3 regions of the Marinobacter panjinensis genome follow, and region 2 is predicted to be linked to each of the others. Evidence: predicted binding sites of a transcription regulator. Region 2 holds the regulator's gene; each other region holds the start of a gene.
What was found. The regulator LexA, encoded in region 2, represses DNA repair genes until DNA is damaged. The targets are predictions, from matches to a motif close to CTGTNTNNNNANACAG.
Positions count from the first base shown of each region.

Region 1: a site for LexA is predicted at 2,809-2,824, ahead of recN (DNA repair protein RecN). Genes of this name have one in related genera too.
Region 3: a site for LexA is predicted at 3,072-3,087, ahead of imuA (translesion DNA synthesis-associated protein ImuA). Genes of this name have one in related genera too.

Region 1 is NZ_SZYH01000001.1:2,084,211-2,091,756, reverse strand. Features, by position in the region: gene FDP08_RS09625 (RnfH family protein) at 1-138, shown strand, start outside; gene FDP08_RS09620 (outer membrane protein assembly factor BamE) at 146-472, opposite strand; gene fur (ferric iron uptake transcriptional regulator) at 595-1,005, shown strand; gene recN (DNA repair protein RecN) at 1,100-2,779, opposite strand; gene grpE (nucleotide exchange factor GrpE) at 3,025-3,672, shown strand; gene dnaK (molecular chaperone DnaK) at 3,798-5,723, shown strand; gene dnaJ (molecular chaperone DnaJ) at 5,802-6,932, shown strand; gene dapB (4-hydroxy-tetrahydrodipicolinate reductase) at 6,944-7,546, shown strand, end outside.
Region 2 is NZ_SZYH01000001.1:1,203,050-1,210,595, forward strand. Features, by position in the region: gene FDP08_RS05435 (sigma-54 dependent transcriptional regulator) at 1-262, opposite strand, end outside; gene FDP08_RS05440 (SOS cell division inhibitor) at 336-662, opposite strand; gene FDP08_RS05445 (DUF1329 domain-containing protein) at 737-2,098, opposite strand; gene FDP08_RS05450 (DUF6586 family protein) at 2,357-2,833, shown strand; gene FDP08_RS05455 (hypothetical protein) at 2,894-3,151, shown strand; gene FDP08_RS05460 (cell division inhibitor SulA) at 3,171-3,659, opposite strand; gene lexA (transcriptional repressor LexA) at 3,744-4,352, opposite strand; gene FDP08_RS05470 (amidoligase family protein) at 4,536-5,531, shown strand; gene FDP08_RS05475 (gamma-glutamyl-gamma-aminobutyrate hydrolase family protein) at 5,524-6,291, shown strand; gene FDP08_RS05480 (hypothetical protein) at 6,276-6,476, opposite strand; gene FDP08_RS05485 (SIMPL domain-containing protein) at 6,489-7,175, shown strand; gene FDP08_RS05490 (translocation/assembly module TamB domain-containing protein) at 7,185-7,546, opposite strand, start outside.
Region 3 is NZ_SZYH01000001.1:91,356-98,901, forward strand. Features, by position in the region: gene FDP08_RS00415 (error-prone DNA polymerase) at 1-941, opposite strand, end outside; gene FDP08_RS00420 (Y-family DNA polymerase) at 941-2,359, opposite strand; gene imuA (translesion DNA synthesis-associated protein ImuA) at 2,367-3,053, opposite strand; gene cysK (cysteine synthase A) at 3,208-4,695, opposite strand; gene FDP08_RS00435 (pyridoxal phosphate-dependent decarboxylase family protein) at 4,773-6,236, opposite strand; gene FDP08_RS00440 (DsrE family protein) at 6,327-6,701, opposite strand; gene FDP08_RS00445 (winged helix-turn-helix domain-containing protein) at 6,865-7,546, shown strand, end outside.

The DNA of each region.
Region 1 (7,546 bases), 880 kb from region 2:
GACATGGGTATCTTTGGCAAGGTCCTCAAGGCCCCGTCTGCCCATGAACTGCGGGACGGCGACCGGGTCGAAATCTACCGGCCGCTGAAAATTGATCCCAAGCAGGCCCGGCTCAACCGGGCAAAGAAGAAGACCTGATGCTGGCTTAGTACGCCGGAGTTTCTTCCAGCAATTGTGCCTCGTAGTAGGAATACTGCTCGTTTTCGTAGTAGACAATAACCCGCTGTTCCTTGATGTCGCCACCGCCGCGCTGGAAGGTGTAGACGTAATATTCACGGGAAGGGTCAGCCGGATTGGTCATCAGGGGTGTTCCCAGCAGGGAGTGAACCTGGCTGCGGGACATGCCTTCGGTCAGTGAGGTCAGCTCTTCGTCAGTGAGTATGTTTCCCTGTTGTACGTTGATTTTGTACACACCTGGGAAAGCACAGCCAGTCATGATGAGAGTGAGAATGAGAGCTGTGATCTTTTGCATCGCCGGGGGAAATCCTCTATCTTGAAATCGCCTGCCAGGGGCAGGTGTGACACGGTCTGACCGTTAACATGCGGCTCCATCATACCGGAAGCCGTGAGGCACACCAAAGAGTGAATCGTAACATGTCATCCGAAAACACCGAATTGCGGAAAGTCGGTCTTAAAGTCACTCTGCCGCGAGTGAAAATCTTCAATATCCTGGAAAACTCCGAGGAACATCACCTCAGTGCCGAGGACGTTTACAAAAAGCTTCTGGAACAGGGTGATGACGTGGGCCTGGCGACTGTGTACCGGGTGCTGACCCAGTTTGAGGCTGCAGGCCTGGTTCTGCGCCACAACTTTGAGGGTGGGCATGCGGTGTTCGAGATGGCTGGTGACGACCATCATGACCACATGGTCTGCACGCAGACCGGGGAAGTCATTGAATTTGTTGATGATATCATTGAAGAGCGCCAGCAGAAAATCGCCAAAGAGCGCGGCTATGAGATCGTCGATCACAGCCTGATTCTCTACGTCAAACCCATCAAGTCCTGAACGCCGGGGTAGAAAAGAAAAAAGGGGCGGGTTTCAGGCCCGCCCCAAAAACTCTCAGGATCGAGAGGGGAATACGTTCGCTTTCTGTAAGTCTTCAGTGATGCGTGGCCTGGCCCTTGGTGAACATTTCATGGGCATGGGCAATGGTGTGTTCGGTCATATCAACACCGCCCAGCATCCGGGCTACCTCGCTTACCCTGCCATCATCGTCCAGTGACTCGATTTTCGAGTAGGTGGCGTCAGCTTCCGTAAACTTGCTGACGAACAGGTGCTGGTGGCACTGCGCGGCCACCTGGGCCAGATGCGTTACGCACAGAACCTGCCCGTTATCGCCCAGGCTTCGCAGCAGGCGACCAACCACTTCGGCGGTTCCGCCGCCAATACCTACGTCTACTTCGTCAAACACCAGTGTGGGTGTCGTGGAGGTTTGGGCAACCACTACCTGAATGGCCAGGCTGATACGTGACAGTTCGCCGCCGGAGGCTACCTTGGCCAGCGGCCGAGCAGGCTGACCGGGGTTGGCGCTGACCAGGAACTCGATATCTTCCAGGCCATGGGGGGCTGGTTCGTCACCCTTGTTGCGGCTCAGGTGGGTTACAAACTGGACGGCTGGCATGCTCAGCTGCGCCAGCTCTTCAGCGATACGCTGATCCAGGTTGGCCGCGGCCTGTTGCCGTGCCTCTGACAGCTGTGTGGCGAGTTCGTTGAACTGACGAAGTTGTGCTTCCAGTTCTGCTTCCAGTTTTTCAACGCTGCCTTCGCCATCGTCCAGCGAGGCCAGTTCGGCGCTCAGGCTCTGGTGGAATTCAGGCAGGGTTTCCGGTGTGATGCGGTGCTTGCGGGCCATCTGATAGATGGCGCTGAGGCGCTCTTCCACTTCGGCAAGCCTGGCGGGATCGGCGTCATAGTCTTCCACGAAATGCCGCAGGTTATCCCCGGCCTCGGTAATCTGGATTTGCGCCTCGTTCAGCATCTGGATGGTTTCTGCCAGTGCTGGTACCTCCACGGGCAGTTGTTCCAGTTGCTGCAGCGCCTGCCGCACCAGATTTGCGGCGCTGTTGTCGTCTTCCGTGCACAGCAAAGTGGCCTGGTGGCTGCCATGCAGAACGGCGTCTGCGTGGCTGAGCTGCTCCTGTTCCTGCTCCAATTGCTCCTGTTCACCCTCCTCCAGGGCGAGCCGGTCAAGTTCCTCCACCTGGTACCGAAGCAGTTGCAGGCGGGCCTCGGCTTCATCAGCATTCTGCCGGCGTTCGGTCAGCCGCTGGTGAGTCTTGTGCCAGATTTTCCAGGCGTCTCTGGTCTGTTCTGCCACCATTTCCACACCGGCAAATTCGTCCAGCAGTTTACGGTGGGTTTCCTTACGAAGTAGTGACTGGTGCTGATGCTGGCTGTGGATGTCCATCAGGGCGCTGCCCAGGTCCTTCAGGTGTGCGAGCGGGCAGGGTTGGCCGTTGATGTAAGCGCGGGAGCGTCCGTCCTTGCTGATTACCCGGCGCAGGATGCACTCATTGTCGTCATCCAGTTCGTGCTCTTCCAGCCATTGCCTCGCTTCTGCGATCGCGGATACATCGAAAGTTGCGGTGATATCTGCGCGCTTGGCACCGTGTCGCACGGCGCCGGCATCAGCACGACCACCCATGGCGAGGCCAAGGGCATCCAGCACGATGGATTTGCCGGCACCGGTTTCCCCGGTCAGAGCTGTCATGCCCTTTCCAAACTGAAGTTCAACCCGCTCGGCAATGGCGTAATTGGAGACGGTGAGCTGTGTGAGCATGCAGATATCCTCCGCTCGATTCCTGAATACTGTTAATACATACAGTGACTGTGAATATATACAGGGTTTTTGTGGTTTGCAAACATCACCGGAAGAATTTGTGAGTGAATGATGACTTTAAAGGTTGAAACATTCGTTACGGGCCCCATATCCGTTCGCAAACACGTTTTTCCCGGCTATGTCTGGCCGGGAGCAATAGTTAATCGGCCGTTGTGACGGCCGTCGACGACCAAGCAGGAGTTGCCATGAGCGCTGACGACAAGCATAACGATCGGGCTGAGGAAGAGCTTAGGTATGCCGCTGAAGCGGCCGACCAGGATAAAGACCAAGATAAAGACCAGGATAACCAGGATAACCAGGATAAAGGTGCCGCTGAGGAAGCTGAGGAGACCTCTCCCGAAAGCGAAGTTGATGCACTGAAGGCGCAGGCCCAGGATTTCCAGGAGCAGATGCTGCGCTCCCAGGCAGAGATGCAGAACGTCCGCCGGCGCGCCGAAATTGATGTGGAAAAGGCTCATAAATTCGCGTTGGAGAAGTTTGTCAAAGAGCTTCTGCCAGTGGCTGACAGCCTGGAAAAGGCCGTGGAAAGCACAGAAGGGCATCAAGAGGCGGGCGAGCAGGTGGCTTCTATCCGCGAGGGGGTTGAGATGACCCTGAATCTTTTCATGAACAGCCTGAAAAAATTCAACGTCGAGCAGCTTGACCCGGTCGGCGAGCCGTTCGACCCGCAGAAACATGAAGCCCTGTCGATGGTGCCGGCACCGAATGCCGAGCCCAACAGTGTGGTGTCTGTCGTCCAGAAGGGCTACATGCTGAACGACCGGCTGGTTCGCCCGGCAATGGTGATGGTAGCCAAAGCAGAGAGTTCACCAAAAATCGACGAACAGGCTTGAAAAGCAGATTAAAGCGCCAATATAGCCTGTAAACAGGCAGAGCGCCGGGCCACCCGGAACAGCCTTGCCGGTAATGGTTTGAAGGTAGCCGGAACTGAATTGAACAACCGAATTGGAGTAATTGCATGAGTAAGATCATTGGTATCGACCTGGGAACCACAAACTCCTGTGTTGCCATCATGGATGGCGACAAGGTCAAGGTTATCGAAAACGCCGAGGGTGATCGCACCACCCCGTCTATTGTCGCGTACACCGAAGACGGTGAAACGCTGGTAGGCCAGTCTGCCAAGCGTCAGGCAGTCACCAACCCGAACAACACCCTGTACGCCATCAAGCGTCTGATCGGTCGTCGTTTTGAAGACGACGTGGTCCAGAAAGACATCAAGATGGTGCCCTACAAGATCGCCAAGGCTGATAACGGCGATGCGTGGGTCGAAGTGAAGGGTGAAAAGATGGCGCCCCCGCAGGTGTCTGCGGAAATCATCAAGAAGATGAAGAAGACCGCCGAGGACTACCTGGGTGAGAAAGTAACCGAAGCGGTTATCACCGTGCCGGCCTACTTTAACGACAGCCAGCGTCAGGCCACCAAAGACGCCGGCAAGATTGCCGGCCTGGATGTGAAGCGCATCATCAACGAGCCGACTGCAGCTGCCCTGGCCTATGGCCTGGACAAGAAGAGCGGTGATCGCACAGTGGCCGTTTATGACCTGGGTGGTGGTACCTTCGACATCTCCATCATCGAGATTGCCGATGTAGACGGTGAGCACCAGTTTGAAGTGCTGGCCACCAACGGCGACACCTTCCTCGGTGGTGAAGACTTCGACATGAAGCTGATCGAATATCTTGCCGATCAGTTCAAGAAAGACAGCGGCATTGACCTGCGCGGTGACTCACTGGCCATGCAGCGCCTGAAAGAAGCTGCCGAGAAGGCCAAGATCGAGCTGTCCAGCAGCCAGCAGACCGACGTTAACCTGCCATACGTGACGGCAGATGCCAGCGGTCCCAAGCACATGAATGTGAAAGTGACCCGCGCCAAGCTGGAGTCTCTGGTTGAAGAACTGGTCGAGCGCAGCCTTGCGCCTTGCCGCACCGCGCTGGAAGATTCCGGTGCCAAGATCGGTGAGATCGACGAAGTGATCCTGGTCGGCGGTCAGACCCGCATGCCGATGGTTCAGGAGAAGGTGAAGAACTTCTTCGGTAAGGAAGCGCGTAAAGACGTGAACCCGGACGAAGCCGTAGCCATGGGTGCTGCCATCCAGGCGGCCGTGCTCTCCGGTGACGTGAAGGACGTTCTGCTTCTCGACGTAACCCCGCTGACCCTGGGTATCGAAACCATGGGTGGTGTGGCGACGCCGCTGATCGACAAGAACACCACGATTCCGACCAAGAAGTCGCAGACCTTCTCCACTGCGGATGACAACCAGACTGCGGTAACCATCCACGTGGTTCAGGGTGAGCGCAAGCAGGCGGCACAGAACAAGTCACTGGGTCGCTTCGACCTGGCCGACATCCCGCCGGCACCCCGTGGCGCGCCGCAGATCGAAGTTACCTTCGACATTGATGCCAACGGTATCCTGAACGTGTCGGCGAAAGACAAGGCGACCGGCAAGGAACAGTCCATCGTGATCAAGGCGTCTTCCGGTCTGAACGAAGACGAAATCGAGAAGATGGTCCGTGATGCCGAGGCCAATGCCGACGAAGACCGCAAGTTCGAAGAGCTGGTCCAGGCCCGTAACCAGGGCGACGCGATGGTTCACACCGTACGCAAGACCCTGGCCGATGCCGGTGACAAGGTGTCCGACAGCGAGAAGGAGTCTATTGAAGCCTCGATCAAGGAGCTGGAAGAAGCTCTGGCCGGATCCGACAAGGACGATATTGAGGCCAAGACCCAAAAGCTGACAGAAGCATCTTCTGAAATGGCCCAGAAGATGTACGCGGATCAGGCAGAACAGGCCCAGCAGGCCGGGGGCGAGGAAACAGCCCAGTCCGGTGCCAGCGACGACGCCGTTGATGCCGAGTTTGAAGAAGTCAAAGACGACGACAAGCGATAAAACTTAAGATCATCAGGCAGTTGGAAAACGCGGGAGCTCTCCCGCGTTTTCCTCGTTTTACCAACAGGGTTTTAGAGCATGGCCAAGCGCGATTATTACGAGATTCTCGGGTTGTCCCGGGAAGCGGATGAAAAAGAGATCAAGCGAGCCTACCGCAAGCTCGCGATGAAGTATCATCCTGACCGGAATCCGGATGATGAGGACGCCGACCACAAGTTCAAGGAAGCCAGCGAAGCTTACGAGATACTGTCGGATTCCTCCAAGCGTGCGGCTTACGACCAGTTTGGCCACGCCGGTGTTGATGGCTCGGCCGGTGGCGGATTCGGAGGCGGCGGTGGTGCCAGCTTCTCCGACATCTTTGGTGATGTGTTTGGTGATATCTTCGGTGGAGGTGGTGGTCGTGGCCGCAACACCCGCGGTGCCGACCTGCGCTACACTCTGGAACTGGATCTGGAAGAAGCGGTAAAAGGCAAAACCGTCCAGATCCGCATCCCCGGTCATACCGAATGTGAAACCTGTGATGGCAGCGGTGCCGAAAAAGGCTCCCGCCCGGAAGCCTGTGGCACCTGTAATGGCATGGGCCAGGTTCGCATGCAGCAGGGCTTCTTTACCGTGCAGCAGGCCTGCCCCACATGCCGGGGCGCCGGCAAGGTTATCAAGAATCCGTGCAGAACCTGCCACGGTGCTGGCCGGGTCCAGGAAGAGAAGACGCTCTCGGTCAAGGTTCCGCCAGGCGTGGACACCGGTGACCGCATTCGTCTCTCCGGCGAAGGCGAGATGGGCATCGACGGTGGCCCGCCCGGGGATCTGTACGTGCAGATTGCCGTTCGCGAGCACTCCATCTTCACCCGGGATGGCCGCAACCTGTACTGCGAAGTTCCCATCAGCATTGTCGACGCCGCCCTCGGTGGCGAGCTGGAAGTACCCACGCTCGACGGCCGCGTGAAACTGAAGATCCCACCGGAAACCCAGACCGGCAAACTTTTCCGTCTGCGTAACAAGGGCGTCAGCCCCGTTCGTGGCGGACCATCCGGCGACCTGTTGTGTCGGGTTCAGGTAGAAACACCGGTTAATCTCACCAAGCGCCAGAAAGAGTTGCTGGAAGAATTCCAGACAACCCTGGATAGCGGCGGTGGTAACCAGCACGGACCACGGAAAAGCTCCTGGTTTGAAGGTGTGAAAAGCTTCTTCGACGAAATGAAATTCTGAGGACGGGTGACATGGGCGACATAAGGGTAGCGATCATCGGCGCGGCAGGGCGCATGGGCAAGGTGCTGATCGAAGCTGTTGACGGCACCGGAGGCCTTGAGCTCGGCGCTGCCATTGTCGAGCCGGCCAGCAGTCTCATCGGCGCCGACGCCGGAGAAATGACCGGTATCGGCAAAACCGGCATCAAAATGTCCGGCAGCCTGGCCGACGTGAAAGACGATTTCGACGTACTCGTCGACTTCACCTTCCCGGACCTGACCCTGGAAAACGCCGAGTTCTGCAAAGCCAACGGCAAGATGATCGTCATCGGCACCACCGGCCTCACCGACGCCGAAAAAGAGCAGCTGGCCCTGGCCGCCGAACAGGCTCCCGTGGTCTTCGCACCCAACATGAGCGTGGGCGTCAACGTCACCCTCAACCTGCTGCGCACCGCCGCTGCAGCGTTGGGTGACGACTACGACGTGGAAATCATCGAAGCCCACCACCGCCACAAAAAAGACGCCCCCTCCGGCACGGCATTGCGCATGGGCGAAGTCGTTGCCGATGCCCTCGGCCGCGACCTCAATGAATGCGCCGTCTACGGTCGCGAGGGCTTCACTGGCGAGCGCACCCGC
Region 2 (7,546 bases):
CCGGGTACCCGATCATCAGCACAGGCACGCCCACAGTGGCCTCACAGACCACCGAGACAGTCTTGCGCACACCGGCGTCTTCACCGTTGACGACGACAGCAGAGATCTCATCCAGCTTTTCCGGATCGCCACTGGCAAGCAGCGCATACGCCTCCTCACCGAACACGACGTCTTCCTCGCCAATGAACTCAAGTATGGTGGCAATATCACGCTTTCTGGAGTCGTCCTCGCTGAGCACCAGCACCTTATTATTCTTCGACATTCAAACGAATCTCTTGCGGGGATTTGTGAGCGGTATTTAAGACTGTAAGTGCGCCCGAGTCAATTTTATGACGCTATTTGGGACGATTTGAAGAGACGTTCTGATAGGCTTTTGCCGCGCTTCGGTTCTGATTCACTTCCTTGAGCGCTTGCTGGGCTTCCGCCTTGGCCGCATTTGCCGAAATATTGGCACGGTCACAATAGGTCTGAAGGGTTGCCAACCGTTCCCGTACCGGCTCCGGGGCCAGCTCTCCGGCTTCCAGGGCTGTCATCACCGGTTCAATGGTCGGTTTGACCAATTTGCTCAGGCGCGACAGTTCTTCCCAGTTTTTCTCCGCTAGAGCGGTTTTCAGATGCTCCACCAGGGTATCCACTGCTTCCAGTTGTTCCGGCGCCGACATACCTGCATCTCCAGTATCGCTGTATGGCCCGGACAATGGCCGGGGATTCAAAAGGGCCCCGGCCATCACAGTTATCAGCGACGAGCCGCCCTGCGGGCTGCTGACGCCGAGAACTGGTTGCCGCGGAAGCCGGGATTGAAATCGAGGGCCGGGAAACCGTTGTCCAGACCATCAATATAGTAACGCTGCGCCTTGAGGTCGTACGTCATCTCCATGGTAGTCCAGAATACCGGCTCACTGTAGTAGCTGATATTGTGAGACTCGGATACGCGCCAGAGCTCTCCCTCACTGTCATATTCCTCACTGGCCAGAATCTGCCAGCTGTCCTCGTCTACATAGAATACACGACGGGAATAGATATGGCTGATACCGGTGCGCAGCTTTGCTTCCACCACCCATACCCGATGCAGTTCATAACGCGCCAGCTGCTGATTGATGTGCTGCGGGCGAATGACATCGTCCGGCCTGACGTCTTCATCATGAAGCTTGTAAGCGTTGTAGGGGACAAACATTTCCCGCTTCCCTTTCAATTCCCAGTCGTATTGGTTCGGAGCGCCGTTGTACATGTCTTTCTGATCAACGGACCTCAATGAAGAGGAGTTGGGCAGGTCGGTTTCATAGGCCAGGTTTGGTGACCTGCGCAGGCGCCGGGAACCGGAGTCATACCGCCAGGCAAGACGCGGCGAGCGAATCTGGTCCAGGGTTTCGTGCACAAGGGTGATGGTGCCTGCCAGGCTGGAGGGCGCTATGGTGTCGGTCTTCAGGTAAAAGATCTTGTTGTCGATGTCCTCTAGATCCGCCCCTTTGCGGCTGTAGGCTAAAAAATAGTCGTACTGGTTTACAACCTGGTTGTAAGAACCGTTCACCTGCGGGGTCGCGGAGGAACTGCGAAATGAAAGTTCCTCGCCCCGATAACGAAGAATGTGATTCCAGATTACTTCAAGACCATCGTTCGGAATCGGGAAGGGGCTGGTCATGATCGTGTCCCGCACACCGTTACCATTACTGAGCAGTTCGGCACTCAGTGCATTTTCCCGGGATTTTTCATAAACATGCTCCGGAAAGGCCGCCGTACGGCGGGTCCGGTAAACCGGCATTACAAACTCCGGGCCATATTGCTTCAGCATCTGGATGTGGCCATCTGTGAGCTTATCGCGATACAGGTCCACATTGTCTGCGGAAATCACGAACAAGGGCTCATCCCGGGGAAATGGATTGATTTCCACCTGCCCCTGCTTCCAGCCCGACGGTGGTGTTGTCAGACCGCCGGTCCACTCCGGAATACTGCCAGAACCATTGCCTTTTCTCTGTGCACCAACGGGGGTGAGTTCATTGCCCAACCGCTCGGCCTCGGACTCACTGACCTTCGCGTAGACGCTACTACCGGAAAATCCGAGCATTGCCACTGTAAAACCTGCGACCAAATGGTTACGCATTCCCTTCCACCTCCACTGAAACTGATCTGGACGCCGGACAGCCAGGACTTTCCGTTCACTGGAATCCCAAGCCAGACGATCAAAAGTTACTCAAACCGGGCGCCTTTTTGCCAAATTCAAACGCCCGTTTCAAGTGATTCTTTGTAGTTTCTTGTCAAAGGCTCGTGGATTCTCAGGAAGGAAGAAATTCCTGACCAGAAATGTTATCATTGTCAGTTAATTCGTCGCGCGACCTTAACCCCGTATGCAGGTATCTCCATGGCGTCATCGTGGCATTCACTGGTTTCCCAGAAGATTTTCCTTGCCAGGACCCTGCTGGGTCAGCTGGATGGCAACGACAGTGTGCCCGCGCGTGAAGCCCTGATTCAGGGAGCCGTTGAACTTGCTTTGCGGGCCAGAAAGCTGGTTCTGGTCATGGTCGCAAGAATGTATCAGGACAAGCTGGGGCGGCCCGAAAGCCTGGAAGCTTTGACGGAACTGCTGGGCGATGAGATTCCGGAGACAGCAGAACTGAACCAGCTCGTTAACGAAGCTCACAGTTGGTGGAACCATCTTGAGCAACTGGAGCGGCACCAGGGCAACCCGCCAGCGGCCAAAAAAACCGTGAGTGACGAAAATGTGATTGCTGTTGCTGCGGACACCGGTCCAGACAGATCGAAACAGGCGCTTGAGCAAACCCTGAGTGCGATCAAAAACTTTACCGACACCCTTGAGGAACGGCACAGCGAGTGGTAATACCGCGGTCCGCCGCTGCAAACTGCCGCCACCCGGGGAATGAACTGAAAGGCTAACTGAATGTCACCCTCTTTTTTCGAGATTGTACAACTGAGCAATGGCGATTATGCACTTCGCCGGATTGACGACGACAGCGCACCACTGGTGAAAATATCGTTTTCGGCTGAAGCCAGGGAAATGATGGAAGACCGGGAGATGGACGTGGCCAAGGCCATGATTGCCACCGGCATAGAAGCAGCAGGCAATGTCGCCCACGATATCGACTGGGAAGAAGAGCCGGACTCTCATGAAATCCGGCCTTCCTATACGCTTCACTGATCCCGGATTTACTGAACCTTCAGCGTTGGCGCAGCACAACGCCGTGGCTGTTACCCCGGGCAGAGGCCTGCTCCAGTGAAGTCAGGGCTTCACGCCCGAGTTTCCGTGTCCACATCACGACGGCATGACAGGTGCCTGCGCTCAACGCCCGCTCGGCCAGCTGCCGGGCCGGGTAGTCCGAAGTAGACCGCAACACCAGTAATTCGCCTGCCACAATCCCACGCATGGTCTGCCACTTGCTGACCAGGCTTTGGGGTGGGTCGATCCAGGCCAGCCAGCGTTTTTCCTGGTTCAGCTGTGTCAGCATCGGCAGCAACAGCTGGAAATTTTCAACCTGCCCTTCAGGCAGAATGATTTCCGTCACGTTACCCTTTGGCTGTACCGTGCGGGTGCGGGTGACCGGCGCCCGGCTCACATCATGGCTGCTCAAACCGACAGCCTCCGGGCCGACGAATCTCCCGCCTCCGTGAGCGTAAGCCAGGTTCTGATTAAAGCTGAGTTGTTCCATGATAAGCCTCATTTGCCTTTAAGCCGGGCCCTGCGCAATTGATACCTTGCAGAGCACTGCCGGAAATGTCCGGATACCGCGGTATCAGTGAAGATCCGAGCGCCGGATAACACCGACACCCAAACCTTCAATAAATAATTCCTGTTCTGTCAGATCCACTTCAATGGGCGCAAACTCTTCGTTCTCTGCGATGAGATACACTTTCGAGCCGTCCTTGCGGAACCGCTTCACAGTCACCTCTTCACCGACCCTGGCCACAACGATCTGGCCATTGTGTACGTCGCTGGTCCTGTGCACGGCAAGCAGATCCCCATCCAGGATGCCGATGTCCTTCATACTCATACCGCGCACACGCAGCAGGTAATCCGCCGAGGGCGAGAAGAATTCGGGCTGCAGGGTGCAGTGATCTTCGATGTGCTCCTGGGCCAGAATCGGGCTACCGGCTGCCACCTGGCCTATCACGGGCAATCCCGGGTCCGCTTCGACCTCCGGAAGACGGATACCACGGCTTGCCCCCGGCACCATCTCGATGGCCCCTTTCCTGGCCAATGCCCTGAGGTGCTCTTCAGCGGCATTGGCTGAACGGAATCCGAGCTCGGCGGCAATCTCCGCGCGTGTCGGCGGATATCCCGTCTCGTCGACGGAGCGACGAATGATTTCCAGTACCTGTGTCTGCCTTGCTGTCAGCTTCATGTGTCGGTGACCCCGGTTAGCCCTGTTTTTATATACAGTGATTTGACTATATACAGTGTTTTATCCAGTGTAAAGTCCATGCCTGGAATTTTTCCGCTGCCCCGCCTTATTTGGCCGGTAACCGTCACTTTCAGCCCGAGGGACTGTGTTAAGGTATTGCTAACCCTTTGTGGAGACGCATTAATGAGCAAAAGATGCCGTATGCCGGACATCATGAGAACCGATGACGGAAAGGAACGGAAAGTAGGTGTCGAGATAGAATTATCCGGCCTCGGGTACGAGGATCTCGTATCGCTTGCCACCCGATTGCTTGACGGAGAAGCGAAACCGGTTTCCCGCTACGTGTCGGAAATCACCACCGATGCAGGCGCCTTCGCCATCGAACTGGATTCGGACCCCATCAAGGACCTGGATCTGCAGGATCAACGGTTACCGGAATCGGTCCGGGAACTCGGGGGCCAGGCAATGAGTGTGATAGATGCCGCGGCCGAGAAAATCGTGCCTCTGGAAATTGTCAGCCCTCCGTTACCCTTCAGTGAACTTGAGCGCATCGAAACGCTTTGTGACGAACTGCGCAAGGCGGGCGCCCTTGGCAGCCGGGAAGCCCTCTACTACGCCTTCGGCCTGCAACTGAATCCAGAGCTGCCGGATCTGAAAGCTTCAACCCTGGTGCGTTATCTGCAGGCGTTTGCAGCGCTTTACGAATGGCTCAAGGCACGGCATCAGATCGATCTGAGCCGCAAACTGACCAGCTACATTGAACCCTGGAGCAGCAACTACATCGATTTGCTGATGTCTGAAGGCTACGATCCGGACATGGATCAGTTGATGAAGGACTACCTCCACTATAATCCGACACGGAACAAGGCGCTTGACCTGCTGCCGCTGTTTGCACACCTGAACAGCGAGCTGCTGGCCAGGTATGTGAAAGACGAACGCATCAAGAGCAGGCCCACCCTGCATTACCGGCTGCCGGATTGCGATATCGACAACCCGCTCTGGCATTTCTCAACGGTATGGAATGACTGGGTGATACTGGAGCAACTGGCGGCCAACGCCGGGGATCTGGCCGCATTGGTGACCGAGTTTCGCAACAGTCGCAAACTGAGCTTCCACAATCTGACCCATAGCTGGCTCGATACGTCTGACCAGTGGCTGCGGTCCCGGAACTATGTCTGACACCGTCCAGGAAAAGCCGGAACATCCCGGCCTCACCATCGGCATCAGCGGCCCTGTCCGACGAAGTCTGTCCCACCGGCTGATCAGTTTTGCCCTGCGCATGCATGGAGCTCGTACCCACTTCATTCGCCCAGGCTCGAAAGTAGACGTATCCCTGCTGGACGGCCTGGTCCTGTCAGGTGGCACCCACGTTCACCCTTCAAGGTATGGGCAGACACCGCAGGTAACGGCAAATTATGACCCGCGCCGGGACGAAACCGATGTTCGCCTGCTATCCCGAGCCGAAGAGTTGAATATTCCGGTGCTGGGCATCTGCAGGGGCGCCCAGTTCATCAATATCTTCCGTGGTGGCACACTGTGCCAGAACGTGACCCCTCTACGAGTCAACACCCGTCACCGCCCGCTGCTGTTTCCAATGCAGACCGTTCGGGTGGTCAGCGACAGCCGTCTCGGAGAAGTCATGCGCCAGCCGGTGATTGGCGCCAACCGGATTCACAGCCAGGCCATCAAAAGGCTCGGACACCACCTTCGTGTGGTCGCCCTGGACAATGATCATTTCGTGCAGGCGATAGAGAATACTCGCGGGCAGTGGCTGATGGGAATTCAGTGGCATCCGGAATATCTGCTGTATCACGGTGGCCACCGGCGTATCTTCAAGCATTTTGTTGATGCTGCGGAGGAGAGAAAGCTGATAAGGCTGGATGAACCGACAGACACTGACGACGCCGGTGACGACCTGCCCGGTCAAAGCGGCAGATAATGCTGCAGAACAGCCTTGATTTCCCGTATTTCCCTGGCATCACCGGGCAGGGCTTCCAGATGACGGGCAGCCCACTCTTTCAGTTGCGCGCGGGTCGTCACATAATGGGGATCGCTCCCGGTCAGCCTGAGCAGGATGTCACGCTCCCGGGGAGTCAACCTGACCTGATTATTGTGTAAAAGCATGGAGATCCCACAATGTTGCCCAACGTCCATCGATACCTGCTGTTTCCTGCCACCCTGGCGGTCTTTCCGCTGTGCGCAATCGCCGGGGAAGTAAGCCTGAGCGGCCAGGCTTCCGTAAAGTATACTCCAGACAGTGCACGACTGCAGTTTACCGCCAATGCCGAGCACAGCCTGCCGGAGACAGCGACCCGACGCGTGAATGAGCAGATGGAACAATGGCGGGCTGGCATCAGTGACTATCGTGACCAGCTGGGCTCTTACAGCGATGCATCGGTTAACCTCTACAGCCGCTCGATTCCGTCCCAGGAGCGTAGTCAGAAACCGGAAAAGGTGGCCGTTGCCTCACAAACTGTGAGCTTTACCATTGACGACCTGTCCCTTCTCAATCCCATCCTGGAGCAGGCCCAGGCACTGGGTATGGACTACAACGTGGGACCGCACCAGTTCTTTCATTCCGATGAAAGCAGCCTCCGCAAGCAGGCACTGGCCGGCGCCATCGCTGACGCCAGGGCAAGGTGTGAGTTTGTTGCCAACGAACTTGAAAAGCAGTGCGGCGAGGTGATCAACATCAACATCGATGGTGGCTATCAGCCCCCGGTTCCGATGATGGCGGAAATGCGCGCCTCGTCTGACACCGTGTCCGACGTCGGCCCGCGGGAACTGACATCCCGGGTCAGTGCCACCTTCGAGCTGGAATAGCGGGCCGGGTCAGAAATCCCGGGTGTAGAAAATATCCAGGGAAGCTGCCAGGCCACTGGCGGCTTCCAGATAGAAATACCGGCCAAGGTCATAGCGCAAGGCAACGGTGGTGATCGGCTCGAAAATGCCCACACCGTAACGAATACTGAGCTCATCGGTCAGGTAGCCACTGGCCACCACCGCCGACTCATCTCCGGAGCCCTCCGCCTCCAGCATCAGATTCTGTATACCAATCTCTTCCCCAAGACCCTGGGTTAACTTGTTGGTCTGGGTCAGGCCCAGGGAAATGGCTGCCCGGCTCATCTGCCCCTCATCGCCCCTGCTTTGGGGTGCCCGGCCCAGAATCACATAGGACAACGCATCGGTCTGGG
Region 3 (7,546 bases), 1.1 Mb from region 2:
GCCAGCTCCTTGCGGATCAGCCCCTGAACGCTCAACGGGGTTCCTTCGGGGTATCGGCGGTGTTCGCCCTCGCGGGTCAATCGTTTCAGGTAGGCCGCCGGCGATTCACCGTCCGGTACCAGGTCTGGCGGGTACTCGTAGCGCAGGCTGCCGGGCTCGAAGGTGCACTGGTCGGCAATCCGGAGAGCTTCCCGAAGCCAGGCTTCCGGGAACAGGCGCCGCAAAACCGGCAATGGCCGCAGGTAACGTTCGCCATTCTGGAACAGGCAGTGGCCGGCATTCTCCAGGCTGGTGTGGTTGCGCAGGGCGGTGAGTACGTCCTGCAGCGGCTGACGCTCCCGGCTGTGCATGTGCACCTCGCCGGTGGCGGTGATCGGGCAGCGCAATTGATCGGCCAGCCAGCGGGCACGGGCCAGTTGCTGTTCCTCGCCGGATTCAAGAGTACGGGCCGCAGCAATCCAGAAACGCGGCTCGAACAGCCGTTGCAGCCATTCGCCACCGGCCAGGGCCTGATCGGCGTCGGCGTCGGCCGGTGAAGGCGGCAGCCACAGGCACAGGCAGTCATCCAGTGTGTGAGTTTCCACGTCCCGGAAGAACAGCTGGTACTGGCCTTTCTCCGCCCGGCGCCGCCCCGTGGTGATCAGCTGGCAGAGCTGGCCATAACCCTTGCGAGTGCGGGCCAGAACAATAAATCGGGGCGGAATGGCGCCGGGCGGGGCATCGTGGAGTTCAAGCCAGCTGCCGGTGATCAGCTTCACCGGGCTGTCCTTCAGGGCGGCCCAGGCGCGGGGGATACCGGCCACCGAGCAAGCATCGGTGATGGCCAGGGCGGTGTAGCCCAGTTCGGCGGCTCGCTCGGCCAGTTCCTGAGGGTGGGAGGCGCCAGTCAGGAAGGTGAAGTTGCTGAAGCAGAACAGCTCAGCGTAGGACAACTCATTCATTAGCCAAACCACCCGTGCACGAACCAGCCGTCCCGCACATCCCGAAACACCCAGGCCAGCTGGCCATTGTTGAGCTGGGCGACGTAATAATCCCGGTGTACCCGCTGGCCATCCCACCAGCCACCACTGATCCGTTCCGGGCCGGCAAACCAGGTGGTTGGCGTTTCCGTGAGTGGTTGCGGCCCCGGCAGTAACCACAGGGGACGGCGGGGCAGCTGGCTTGAAAGGGGTGTTTCCGGCCGGCTTTTGCGCTGCACGGCGGACGCACTCCAGGCCCGTTCCGGGCGATGGTCAGCCTGGGGCGAAAGCTGCTTGAGGGCGTTGTCTCCCAGCCGGGCCTGTAGTCGGCTCATCAGGGTATGCCAGGCTTCATTCAGATCCTGGGAATCGCCCAGCAAGTCCTGCCCGTTGTGGGCCTCGCGACCCAGGAACCGTTTCACCGACAACAGCAGTGAGACCACCGGCGCCCGCAGGGGGTGTTGTTCAAAGCGCAGACGAATCAGGTCCAGAAACGCCTCCGCCCGGTGCTCCGGGCCTGAGGTGCGAATGCGCAGGCGGGTCGGCTCTTCGTGGCGGTGGTGGAGAATCAGCAACAGGATGTCGGTTTCCTGCTGACGCCAGCACAGGTCTTCTTCCAGCTCCGACAGAATGCGCTGCAATGGAAACAGCAAACCCTGGGATTGTTCAATCTCCTGCACGAAATCCGCCTGTTGCCGGAAGTGGTGGGGCGGCTGCCAGGGGGATTGGGGGTCGGGTCGGGCGCCCTGGATTTTCTGAACATGGGCCAGAGTTTCCGGGGACAGCCGCCGGGCCAGTTCTGTTGCCGGCAGGTCAAAGACTTCGCCCAGGGTATTCAACCCCAGCCGTTGCAGGCGGGTGCAGGTGCGGGCATCGAATTCCGCCGTCAGCAGCGGCAACTGGCCCAGGGTGCGCAGAATGTGGCCGCTGTCGGCAGTGCATTCGCCCTTGCCGGAGCGGGCGATCAGCCGGGCCGCCAGCGGTGTGTGGCCAATGCCGGGCCAGGCGGTCAGCTGGCGTTCGTCGAGTGCCTGTTCCACGGTTTGCCAGACTGCTGGCAGGCCGCCATAGAGCCGCTGCAAACTGCCGATTTCCGCCATCAGGCCATCCGGTGGCACCAGCACAATGTGGGCGGCATAACGGTAGAGCCAGCGGGCCTGGTCTTCCAGAATCCGGGCTTCCTGCTGATGATCCGCGCGCACCATGCCCAGCTCCGGCACCAGGCTGATGGCGGTTTTCAGCCGCATACCGGCACGCACACCCTGATCCCGGGCATCGGGGCAGGCCTGGATTACCTTTTGTCCGGACCCTTCGACGATCACCAGTGCGCCCGCTTCCTCGCGAGACCGACGAATATGATCCAGCAACAGGTGCGGGAAGTGCAGGTACAACCAGAGCATGGCGATCTTACCGGGTTGAGGCGGGCCAGGGGCCCTGAACCACACGGGGGGCTTCGCGGAACGACAGATCCGCCCGGTGCGCCATCGCCAAGGCGCAGCGTTGGCCGGGCCAGCTGCCGCGGCGTTTGACGATGTTGACCTTCAGTTCCTGCTGGTCGCCGGGTTCCAGCTCAAGCCGCAGGGCAGCGGGGGAGTTCTGCCCGGCGTAACAGCGTTCGCGGAAGAGCACACATACATTGCTGCCGGCTTCCGCGGCCAGCTGTAAGCGCCGGACTTCCCGCGAGGCCAGTTTGCCTGGCCAGGCCATCACCAGGCCGGTGACCGGCGAACGCAGGCAGTTCTCCAGGGTCCACAGGAAATCCCCGTCGTCGGTGTGGATCATGACCACCTGATCCAGGTTCACGCCTTCCCGGGCCAGCGCCGGGGCATAGGGCGTATACGGCGGGTTCAGCCAGAACACAGTTTTGCCATTGTGGGAAAGCCGTTGCATCAGTGGCAGCAGCAGGTGCAGCTCGCCAATACCGGGGGTGTCCAGCAGGCATTCGCTCAGGGCGCCTTTCGGCCAGCCAATGCCACCGAGCTGATTGTCCAGAATCTGGTAGCCGGTCGGTTCCGCCGGCTGGGTGGTTTGCGTGTGCCGGTGCCCCTGCCAGACGCGGGCATCCTGCATCAGCGTGTTCAGAAGCTCGCTCATGGGAAAGATCTCAATATACTGTTTAAATATACAGTATTCTGAAAGCGGCTGAATTTCAAGGATGGCGTAGGGGCAATGCTGAGATTTTCCCCAGGGAGAAGCCGGCCACAAAAAAGGGGCGCAAAGCGCCCCTCTTGAGGACAGTGGCGCGAGATCAGCGCGGATGCAGCCAGCCCGGCAGCATGCTGTACGGGTCCACATGGATTTCCGAGTTGAAGCCAATATGCTGGCTCTGGAGACGGGGCATCAAGGAGCCGTCCTTGATCTGGTCAAAGACATCGGTGCAACCGCCGACAAACTCGCCGTTGATGAAAATCTGCGGCAGAGTGGTCCAGCCGGTTTTTTCTTTCAGTACCGCGCGAATCTGCCCGCCCCGGTTGCCCTGTTGGTAGGCCACCGAATCCAGATCGACCGATTTGTAGTCGATGCCGTACTTCTGGAACACCTTGCGCACCGACCAGCAGAACTCACACCATTCCAGCGCGAACATGATCACCGGGTGGTCCGGATCGCTGATCAGTGCTTCGACTTCGTCCACCGCTTCCGGATCCAGCTCTACCGGCTGGCTCGGAGCAGGCGGCGCCTGGGGCACGGTGATATCGAACCGGTAGTTGGGCGTGGAGCGTGACAGCGCCATTTCTTCTTCGGTCATTTCCACGGGCACATCCTCAAACAGCGGGGTGGTGAGGTAGCGTTCGCCAGTGTCTGGCAACATGCACAGGATGGTGGCCCCTTCCGGGGCCTGCTCGGCCACCTTGAGGGCTCCCGCGAAGGTGGCCCCGGCGGAAATGCCGACAAAAATGCCTTCCCGGCGGGCCAGGTCCCGGGCGCACTGCAGGGCATCGTTACCACCAATCGGGATGAATTCATCGATGTTGTGGGCCTGCATCACCTCTTCCGCCAGTTTGGGCACAAAATCCGGTGACCAGCCCTGCATCAGGTGGGGGCGGAACATCGGGTGGCTTTCCGAATGGTCGCCGCTGGCGTTCCGGGGCTGGGCAATGCCGCTGGCCAGGATCGCGGAGTTGTCCGGTTCGCAGACCACAATGCGGGTGTTGGGAGTCTTGCGTTTCAGCACCCGGGAAACCCCGTTGAGCGTGCCGCCGGTGCCAAAACCGGTCACCCAGTAATCGAGGCCGACGCCTTCGAAGTCCTCCAGGATTTCAACAGCGGTGGTGCGTTCGTGCACGGCGGCGTTGGCCGGGTTCTCGAACTGGCGGGGTTGCCACCAGCCGTGCTCACGGGCCAGCTCTTCCGCCTTGGCCACCATGCCGGAGCCCTTCAGCGAGGCCGGAGTGAGCACCACCTTGGCGCCCAGAAAGCGCATCAGCTTGCGCCGTTCCACACTGAAGTTTTCGGCCATGGTGACTACCAGGGGGTAGCCCTTCTGGGCGCAGACCATGGCCAGGCCGATACCGGTGTTACCGCTGGTGGCCTCAACGATGGTTTGCCCGGGTTTCAGTTCGCCGCGTTGTTCGGCGTCTTCGATCACGCCCAAGGCAAGGCGATCCTTGACCGACCCCATGGGATTGAAGGCTTCGATCTTGACGTAGAGATTGACCCCTTTGGGGCCGAGGTTATTGATACGTACCGTCGGGGTGTGGCCGATGGTATCCAGGATGCTGTGGTAAAGCGTACCCATGATTCTTCTCCTTTTCTGCTTGAGAGAAGGACGCCCTAACCCGTTTCGGGGTACGCCAGGGATCCTTAAATTATAGCTCAGCCAGCGGCTTCGTCATTCATTTGGGCCACTTCTTGGCCCACAGCCAGAACCTCGTCAACGAGTTCATCGGCTTCCTTCAAGGTTGTTCTTGCGCCCACAAAACATGGGCGGATCGCCAGCGTGCCATTGACCAGGGTGGTGCTGGGAATGGCCCGCCCACGCTGCACCATGCGCCGGTGGATGCGGCGGTTCAGTTCGTTCAGATCGCGCCAGCGGTCGCTTAGATAGCGGATCCCGCAGATCGAGAGCGTTGGCGCCGAGACGACCTCAAGGTTCGGGTGGGCGTCGGCGCGCTCGGCAACATGGCGTGCCAGGGTGTTGTGGCGGATGATCCGCTCACGCAGACCTGCAACACCGATCTCGCGAATCAGGGCCCATACCACCGCTCCCCGTGATGGGGCGGACAGTTCCACCCCCATATCCGCATACGGAATGCCCAGGTTATCCATGGAATGCGCCGCGACATCATTGGTGCAGGCGCCTTCCAGATAGGTGGCCGCCTCCTGGGTGAAGGCCCGGTTCAGTAACTCCCGGTCTTTCACGTAGGTGGCGCCAATGCCCACGGGGGCGCCCAGCCACTTGTGGGGGTCTACGATTACGGAATCCGCCAGGTCCAGGCCGTCGTAGAGCGGCAGGACCCGGGGATCAAGGATGCCGGGCAGGCCATAGGCACCGTCCACATGGAACCAGATGCCATAGGCTGCCGCGGTTTCGCCAATCTCCCGAAGCGGGTCAATGGCGCCCCGGTTGGTGCTGCCGGCATTGGCAATCACGGCCACCGGTAACAGGTTTGTCTGCTGATCCGCCATCAACTGCCGGCGCAGTGCCGCCGGGCACATCCGGCCCTGCTGGTCTGTGTCGATTCCGCACACTGAGCGCCGACCCATGCCCAGAACCGCGGCGGCGCGTTGAACCGAGTGATGGCATTCGGCGGAGGCATACAGCCGGCAGGGGCGGGCAATTCCATCCCTGGCGGGATCAATACCCAGAGCTTCAAAGGCCGCTTGCCGGGCTGCGCCCAGAGCCACCAGATTGGCGACAGAACCACCGCTGCTATAGAGCCCCTTCATTTCCTCCGGCAATCCGAACATCCGGGCCATCCAGTCCAGCGAGAGTTCTTCGAGAAAGTTGAAGGCGGTAAGGCCGAGACGTTGGGGCGCCGCCACCGAGCCGGCCAGCGTTGCCAGCGCGCCGATGGTGGTGGCGCCGGTGGTGATAAAGGCGGTGCAGCCCGGGTTGGGAATAGGGGAGCCGTTGGGGATCACCCATTCACCCAGTTCCGCCAGCACAGCCTGGATGCCAATGCCGTCTTCGGGCATCGGTTGAGCCAGAGCCTGGCGCCAGGTGTCTGGTTGCTGCATGGCATCCGGGTGCTGGAAGGTCAGGTAAGCGTCCAGCTGCCGGGCAAGCTGTGCGGAGAACTCTGTCAGGTGGCCGCATTCGGCTTTGTCTGTGTTCATGGTTGTGACGCTCCCTCTGGTTCGACCCCAAAAATCCGGGCGGGTTTCAGTCAACGGCGGCGGCTCGAAGGAAGTCGCCGCCGTATTCGCTCAGGCCAGCATCAGGCCGCCGGTCGCCAGGAACTCCATGGTTCGTGGCGCGCCTGCAACCTCGGCTCCGTCGATCAGGTCGGACTCGCCGATGCCTTTGGTTTTCAGGCATACCGGGCAGATCCAGATCTTGCCGCCGTTGGCCTGGTACTGGCTGATCAGGTTCTCCAGGGGTTCATGGCCGTCGGCTGCCAGGCCCTCCATCGCGCCTTTCACGAACAGATTCGTGGCATCGGCGGTAATGAACAGGGCGGTCTCATTGGTTTTGGACGCCGTGGTCGCAAGGATGGCGGCAATGGTGGCGCGCTCAAGGTTGTTGGCGCCGTCCTGGCAATTAACCAGATATTTCGGGGCATTGGCTTGTTGGGTATTCATGGTGGCATCTCCTGTTGGTCGGTGTGTGGTTGCTGATGCAACAGGATCTATCGTAGGCCTCGGAGGCAGGCGAAGCTTGGCGGGGAGGCGATTTAAATCTGGAGAAACTCTGGAGATTGCAATAACCTTGTAAAGACATGCACAGGCTTTTCCGGCTTGGCTTATGCGTTACCAATTTGACGACTTTGAACTCGATACCGACCGTTTCGAGCTATCCCGTGGCGGGGTTGCCCTGGCAACTGAACCGCAGGTGATTGAGTTGCTTGTCATGCTGGTACAGAACCGCCATCGCATGCTCACCAAAGAAGAAATCAATGAGCGTGTATGGCGAGGCCGGATTGTCTCCGATTCGGCGCTCAGCAGCCGCATCAAGATTGCCCGCAAGCTGCTGGAGGATGATGGCCGCACCCAGCGCTACATCCGCACCGTGCACAAGAAGGGCTTCCGCTTTATAGCTCCGGTTCAGGAACTGGACGCCACCGACGACACCCCGGCAAGCGTCGCGCCATTAGCCCCGCAAACGCCCGAGGCGGAGCCGGAACCGGCCCCTCAGTCCATTGGGCACAGCGCCAAGCCCGCGGTGGCGGTGCTGCCGTTCACCAACCTGACCAACGACCCAGGCCAGGAATACTTCTCCGACGGCATCACCACCGACATCATTTCCAACCTGTCCAAACACCGCTGGCTGGATGTGGTCGCCCGCAACACCACCTTTGGCTTCAAAGGACAGGCCATCAACGTGCAGATACTGGGGCAGACCCTGGGCGTGGATTACGTGGTGGAGGGCAGCGTGCAGCGGGCCGGCGACCGGGTGCGGGTAAATGTTCACCTGACCGACTGCCACA